Linked DNA regions of Labrys monachus. The protein of the gene in region 1 interacts with the protein of each later gene in a pairwise test. Links are inferred from orthologs where the notes say so. Each region holds a gene or a part of one and is shown in the gene's direction. Other genes may lie near its edges. The genes, in order: gyrA and gyrB.

The links.
Region 2: the proteins of gyrA (region 1) and gyrB interact in binary tests that used the Escherichia coli proteins (3 or more experiments, as listed by UniProt). The link is inferred for Labrys monachus from one-to-one orthologs.

What each region holds. Positions count from the first base shown.
Region 1 is NZ_JAUSVK010000001.1:2,879,078-2,882,636, forward strand. What follows is about bases 160-3,402. They hold gyrA (DNA gyrase subunit A), read left to right. Parts: upstream 160-532; coding sequence 533-3,202; downstream 3,203-3,402. Other genes in these bases: J3R73_RS13030 (DUF2306 domain-containing protein), read left to right, coding at 160-302; J3R73_RS13040 (hypothetical protein), read right to left, coding at 3,339-3,402. In the rest of the region: more of J3R73_RS13030, read left to right, coding at 1-159; more of J3R73_RS13040, read right to left, coding at 3,403-3,559. UniProt on the Escherichia coli protein: A type II topoisomerase that negatively supercoils closed circular double-stranded (ds) DNA in an ATP-dependent manner to maintain chromosomes in an underwound state.
Region 2 is NZ_JAUSVK010000001.1:6,360,281-6,363,655, forward strand. Bases 100-3,158 are described here. They hold gyrB (DNA topoisomerase (ATP-hydrolyzing) subunit B), read left to right. Parts: upstream 100-443; coding sequence 444-2,873; downstream 2,874-3,158. Other genes in these bases: J3R73_RS28970 (LysE family translocator), read left to right, coding at 100-309; J3R73_RS28980 (SDR family NAD(P)-dependent oxidoreductase), read right to left, coding at 2,964-3,158. Outside these bases: more of J3R73_RS28970, read left to right, coding at 1-99; more of J3R73_RS28980, read right to left, coding at 3,159-3,375. UniProt on the Escherichia coli protein: DNA gyrase negatively supercoils closed circular double-stranded DNA in an ATP-dependent manner to maintain chromosomes in an underwound state.

The sequences.
Region 1 (3,559 bases):
CCATGCCGAAGGGCACGCCGCGCCATCGCGCCGTCGGCTATGTCTGGGTCTGGCTGATGGCCGTGCTGGCCGTGTCGAGTTTTTGGATCCACCAGATCCGTCTCGTCGGGCCGTTCAGCCCGATCCATCTCCTTTCGATGCTGACCCTCGTCGGTTTGCCGCGCGCGGTGTGGCTGGCCCGCCACGGCCGGATCGCGGCCCATCGCCGGCTGATGCTGGTCCTCTTCTTCTTCGCGCTGATCGGCGCCGGCATATTCACCCTGCTGCCCGGCCGCCTGATGTACGCCGTGGTTTTCGGATAGGGCGGGGAAGATCCAATCACCGTGAACGTCGCCTGCGGTTGCCGGGCAGCCCTCCCACCCCTCTCGTCAGGCTCTTCTCAACCTGAATTCGGAGCCCGGCGCCGGGCGACGCTGTTGTGGTGCGACTCTTTGGAATGGGCTAGAACGAGCGATCGGAATCTGTTCGAGGCGATGTGTTGACCGACGAGAATGACAAGAAGCCGGGTGACGGCGAACCGTCCGATATCCGGATGGTTTCCATCACGGATGAAATGAAGCGCAGCTATCTCGATTACGCCATGAGCGTCATCGTGAGCCGCGCTCTCCCGGACGTGCGTGACGGGCTGAAACCGGTCCATCGCCGTATTCTCTACACCATGCACGAAAACGGCTTCACGCCGGACAAGCCCTACAAGAAATCCGCCCGCGTCGTCGGCGACGTCATGGGTAAATACCATCCGCACGGCAACCAGGCCATCTACGACGCTCTCGTCCGCCTGGCGCAGGACTTTTCCATGCGCGTGCCGCTGATCGACGGGCAGGGCAATTTCGGCTCGGTCGACGGCGATCCGCCGGCGGCCGAACGCTACACCGAGGCGCGCCTCGCCAAGGTGGCGCTGACCATCCTCGACGACATCGACAACGACACCGTCGATTTCCAGGACAACTATTCCGGCGAGTTCCAGGAGCCGATGGTGCTGCCGGCGCGGTTCCCGAACCTGCTCGCCAACGGCGCCGGCGGCATCGCCGTGGGCATGGCGACCAATATCCCGCCGCACAATCTCGGCGAGGTCATCGATGGCTGCCTCGCCTATATCGAAAATCCCGGCGTGACGATCGATGACCTCATAGAGATCATCCCTGGTCCCGATTTTCCCACCGGCGCCACCATCCTCGGCCGCTCCGGCATCCGTTCGGCCTATCAGACCGGCCGCGGCTCCATCATCATGCGCGCCACGGCGACGGTGGAGGAGATCCGCAAGGATCGCGACGCCATCGTCGTCACCGCCATTCCCTATCAGGTGAACAAGGCCACGCTGCAGGAGCGCATCGCCGAACTGGTGCGGGAGAAGAAGATCGAGGGCATCTCCGAGGTTCGCGACGAATCGGACCGGCAGGGCATGCGCCTGGTCATCGAGCTGAAGCGCGACGCGGTCGGCGAGGTCGTGCTCAACCAGCTCTACCGCTTCACCGCCCTGCAGAGCAGCTTCGGCGCCAACATGGTGGCGCTCAACGGCGGCAAGCCGGAAGTCCTCAACCTGAAGGATTTCATCGCCGCCTTCGTCGACTTCCGCGAGGAGGTGATCAGCCGGCGCACCCGCTTCCTGCTCGGCAAGGCCCGGGAACGGGCCCATGTGCTGTGCGGCCTGGCCACGGCGGTCGCCAATATCGACGAAGTCATCCGCATCATCCGCACCAGCCCCGACCCGAACACGGCGCGCGAATCCCTGATGGGCCGCGACTGGCCGGCCGGCGACATCGAGCCGCTCATCGCGCTGGTCGACGATCCCAAGCATCCGATGAATCCCGACGGCACCTACAGGCTGTCGGAAGTCCAGGCCCGTGCCATCCTCGACCTGCGCCTGCAGCGCCTCACCGCTCTGGGCCGCGACGAGATCGGGGACGAGTTGAAGAAGCTCGCCGACCAGATCGTCGACTATCTCGACATCCTGCGCTCGCGCGCCCGCATCATGGCGATCGCCCGCACCGAGCTGGAGGAGATCAAGGCGCATCATGCCACGCCGCGCCGGACGGAGATCCTCGATTCCGACGCCGATTTCGAGGACGAGGACCTGATCCAGCGCGAGGACATGGTCGTCACCGTCAGCCATGCCGGCTACGTCAAGCGCGTGCCGCTGTCGACCTACCGGGCCCAGCGCCGCGGCGGCAAGGGACGCTCGGGCATGCAGACCCGCGAGGAGGATTTCGTCACCTCGCTCTTCGTCGCCAACACGCATACGCCCGTGCTGTTCTTCTCCTCCAAGGGACGCGTCTACAAGGAGAAGGTCTGGCGCCTGCCGCTCGCGGCTCCCCAGGCCCGCGGCAAGGCCTTCGTCAATCTCCTGCCGATCGAGCAGGACGAGCGCATCACCTCGATCATGCCGCTGCCGGAAGACGAGAACCAGTGGTCGACGCTGCACATCATGTTCGCGACGACGTCGGGTACGGTGCGGCGCAACGATCTGTCCGATTTCGTCCAGGTCAACCGCGCCGGCAAGATCGCCATGAAGCTGGAGGAGGGCGAGCAGATCCGCGACGTCTCCATCTGCACCGAGCAGGACGATGTCCTGCTCACCACGGCGCTCGGGCAGTGCATCCGCTTCCCGGTCCCGGACGTGCGCGTGTTCAAGGGCCGCGATTCCATGGGCGTGCGCGGCATCCGCCTCGAGAAGGACGACAGCGTCATCGCCATGGAGATCATCCGCCACCGGGAGATTTCCCCGGACGAGCGCGCCACCTATTTCAAGATGCGCCGTGCCGTCTCGGGCGAGGTCGACGGCGCCGAGCCGGCGGTGGACGATGCCGAGGAGGCCGTGGCAGGGCCGGTCGAGATCTCGACCGAGCGTTACGCCGAACTGTCGGCGGCCGAGCAGTTCATCCTCACCATCTCGGAGAACGGCTACGGCAAGCGCACCTCCTCCTACGAGTACCGGATCACCGGACGCGGCGGCAAAGGCATCGTCGCGATGGCGGTGAACCAGCGCAACGGCCGGCTCGTCTCGTCCTATGCGGTGGAGAATTCGGACCAGATCATGCTGGTCACCAATGGCGGCCAGCTGATCCGCTGCCCGGTCCATGGCATCCGCACGGTGGGCCGCGGGTCTCAGGGCGTCATCGTCTTCGATACGGCCGATGGCGAGAAGGTCGTCTCCGTCGAACGCGTGCGCGATGAAGGCGAGGAGGAAGTGGGCGAGGAATAGGCTCCCGCCCGCCCGGCAGGACATCCGTGAAAAAAGCGGCTTCCTTGCGGAAGCCGCCTGGAGTTCCGGTCATGCGCTGGGAGCGTGCAGGCCGGTCTTGGAGAGGGGAAGGCGCGCCCGGCGGGGCGGCCGGAAATCAGTTGCCAAGCTTCACGCGAACCAGCATGGTTTCACCCGGCCTTTCGAAGACCTGGATCGATGTCGCCGGCCGCATGGCGGCGACATTTCCCTGGGTTCCCGCACAAGCGGCGATCAGGGAATCCCGCGCGCAGCCAGGCGTGGTGTCGACCGAGGCCTGCCGGTCGCCGCGCACGCTTGCCGCTTGCGGTTCCATGCGCGCAACGTCGAGCAGCGAAG
Region 2 (3,375 bases), 3.5 Mb from region 1 along the record:
AAGGGACAGGGCCAAAGGCCGTGGCGATCCTTCTTCGGCGGCCTGTCGATGTCGCTGGGCAACCCGAAGGTGATGATGTTCTACACGGCGCTCCTGCCCAACCTGCTCGATCTCGGCCGCATCTCGCTCTCGAGCTATGCCGAACTGGTCACCGCGACCGAGATCGTCGTCGCCGCGGTGCTCGGCCTCTATGTCGTGCTCGCCGCCCGCGCCCGGACCCTTTTCACCAGCCCGCGCGCCATGCGGGTGCTCAACCGCGGCTGCAGCACCGCCATGGCCGGCGCAGCCGTCGCCGTCGTGGCCCGGTGAGCGGATCACAAACGCGGCGCGGTGCCCCGAATCACGGATAAATATCTGAAAAATAACAAAAATATGCCGATTTGGCATGAAATCCGGCTTGGGAATCCCTATATTGGAAGTCGAATCAGGAAATGAGTTGCTCCATGGCTGAACCCGTCCGCATCGAAACGTCCGACAACGCTTACAGCGCCGATTCCATCAAGGTCCTCAAGGGCCTGGATGCGGTGCGCAAGCGTCCGGGCATGTATATCGGTGACACCGACGACGGTTCGGGCCTGCATCACATGGTCTACGAGGTCGTGGACAACGCCATCGACGAGGCGCTGGGCGGCTATGCCGACCTGGTGACGGTGACGCTCAACGCGGACGGCTCCGTCACCGTCACCGACAACGGGCGCGGCATCCCCACCGACATCCATCACGAGGAAGGCGTCTCCGCCGCCGAAGTGATCATGACGCAGCTCCACGCCGGCGGAAAGTTCGACCAGAATTCCTACAAGGTCTCCGGCGGCCTGCACGGCGTCGGCGTGTCCGTGGTGAACGCCCTCTCCGCCAAGCTCGTGCTGCGCATCTGGCGTGACGGCAAGCACCACCAGATGAGCTTCACCCACGGCAATGCCGATGCGCCGCTCGCCCTCGTCGGTCCGTCCGACGGCAAGCGCGGCACCGAGGTCACTTTCACGCCCTCGACCGATACCTTCACCAAGGTCGAGTTCGACTACGCCACGCTGGAGCATCGGCTGCGCGAACTCGCCTTCCTCAATTCCGGCGTGCGCATCGTGCTCACCGACCGGCGCCACGGCGGAGAAAAGAGCGAGGAGATGATGTATGAGGGCGGCCTGGCCGCCTTCGTGCGCTATCTCGACCGCTCGAAGACCGCGCTGCTTCCCGCCCCGATCTATGTGAAGACGGAGCGCGACGGCATCGGCGTCGAAGCGTCCCTGTGGTGGAACGACAGCTACCATGAATCGGTGCAGTGCTTCACCAACAACATTCCCCAGCGCGACGGCGGCACCCATCTTGCCGGCCTGCGCGCCGCCCTGACCCGCCAGATCACCGGCTATGCCCAGAGTTCGGGCATGGCCAAGAAGGAAAAGGTCGAGATGACCGGCGACGATTGCCGGGAGGGGCTGACCTGCGTGCTCTCGGTCAAGGTGCCCGACCCGAAATTCTCGTCGCAGACCAAGGACAAGCTCGTCTCCTCCGAAGTCCGGCCTGTGGTGGAAGGCGCGCTCAACGAGGCGCTCGGCGTCTGGTTCGAGGAGCATCCGGCCGAGGCGAAGGTCATCGTCGGCAAGGTGGTCGAGGCCGCCGCCGCACGCGAGGCCGCGCGCCGCGCCCGCGAACTCACCCGCCGCAAGGGCGTGCTCGACGTCGCCTCCCTGCCCGGCAAGCTCGCCGATTGCCAGGAGCGCGACCCGGCCAAGGCCGAGCTCTTCATCGTCGAGGGCGACTCGGCCGGCGGCTCGGCCAAGCAGGGCCGCGCCCGCGAATATCAGGCGGTGCTGCCCCTTCGCGGCAAGATCCTCAATGTCGAGCGCGCGCGTTTCGACAAGATGCTGTCATCCGAAATGATCGGCACGCTGATCACCGCCCTCGGCACCGGCATCGGCTCGGAGGAGTTCAACGCCGACAAGCTGCGCTATCACAAGATCATCATCATGACGGACGCCGACGTCGACGGCAGCCATATCCGCACCCTGCTGCTGACCTTCTTCTTCCGGCAGATGCGCGAGATCATCGATCGCGGCCATGTCTACATCGCCCAGCCGCCGCTCTACAAGGTTTCGCGCGGCAAGTCCGAGCAATACCTCAAGGATGAGCGCGCCCTGGAGGATTATCTCATCGATACCGGGGTCGACGGGTCGGTGCTGCGGCTCGCCAGCGGCGAGGAACGCGCCGCGCAGGATTTGCGCGCCGTCATCACCGATGCCCGCAACGTTCGCACCCTGCTCGCCGCCCTGCACAGCCGCTACGATCGCGGCGTGGTGGAGCAGGCCGCCATCGCCGGCGCGCTCAATATCGGCGTCGTCGCCGATCCCGAACGCGCTGCGGCCGCCGCCGTCGAGGTGGCGCATCGGCTCGATGCCGTCGCCGAGGAATTCGAGCGCGGCTGGACGGGCATCGTCGACAAGGGTGGCTATCTGTTCGAGCGCACCGTGCGCGGGGTGAAGGAATCGCATGCCCTCGACGCGCAGCTTCTCGCCACCGTCGACGCCCGCATGCTCGACGAGCGGTCGGCATCCCTGCGCGAGACCTATGGCAGGCCGGCGACGCTGACGCGCCGCAACGACGAGACCGTGGTGCACGGCCCCGTCGCCCTGTTCGAGACCATGATGACAGCGGCGCGCAAGGGCCTCTCGCTGCAGCGCTACAAGGGTCTCGGCGAGATGAATCCGGAACAGCTGTGGGAGACGACGCTCGACCGCAACGCCCGTTCGATGCTGAAGGTGCAGGTCAAGGAAATCGTCGAGGCCGAGGACATCTTCACCAAGCTGATGGGCGACGTCGTCGAGCCGCGCCGCGAATTCATCCAGGACAATGCCCTGAGCGTCGCGAATCTGGACGTGTGACAGGGCACGCCGCCGCGGCAGCCGGCTTTCGTCGGCGGTCGCCGATGCGCTTTGCGCTTCGCTCCAGCCGGAGCGGCGAACCCGGCGAGGCTACACCGCCTCCTGGCGGTCCCTGCCCGTCGCCGGGATGGCGGCGCCGGTGACGACGGCGGCCTCCGGCGAGACGAGGAAGGCGATCAGGCGGGCGATCGATCGAGGCGATACCCAGTCGTCGGTGTTGGCGTCGGGCATGGCGGCCCGGTTCTGGGGCGTGTCGATGATGCTGGGCAGGATGCAGTTGGCGGTGATGCCGTCGGCGCGGCATTCTTCGGCAATGCTTTCCGTCAGCCGGATGACGGCGGCCTTCGACGCGGCATAGGCGGCCAGCCCCGCCGGCGCCTTCAGGCCTGCACCGGCGGCGATATGGACGATGCGGCCGTAGCGGGCCGCCTTCATGCCCGGCAGCACCGCCGCGCTGATGGCGAGGGCGGTGCGGGCATTCATCGTCATCATGGCGTCCCAT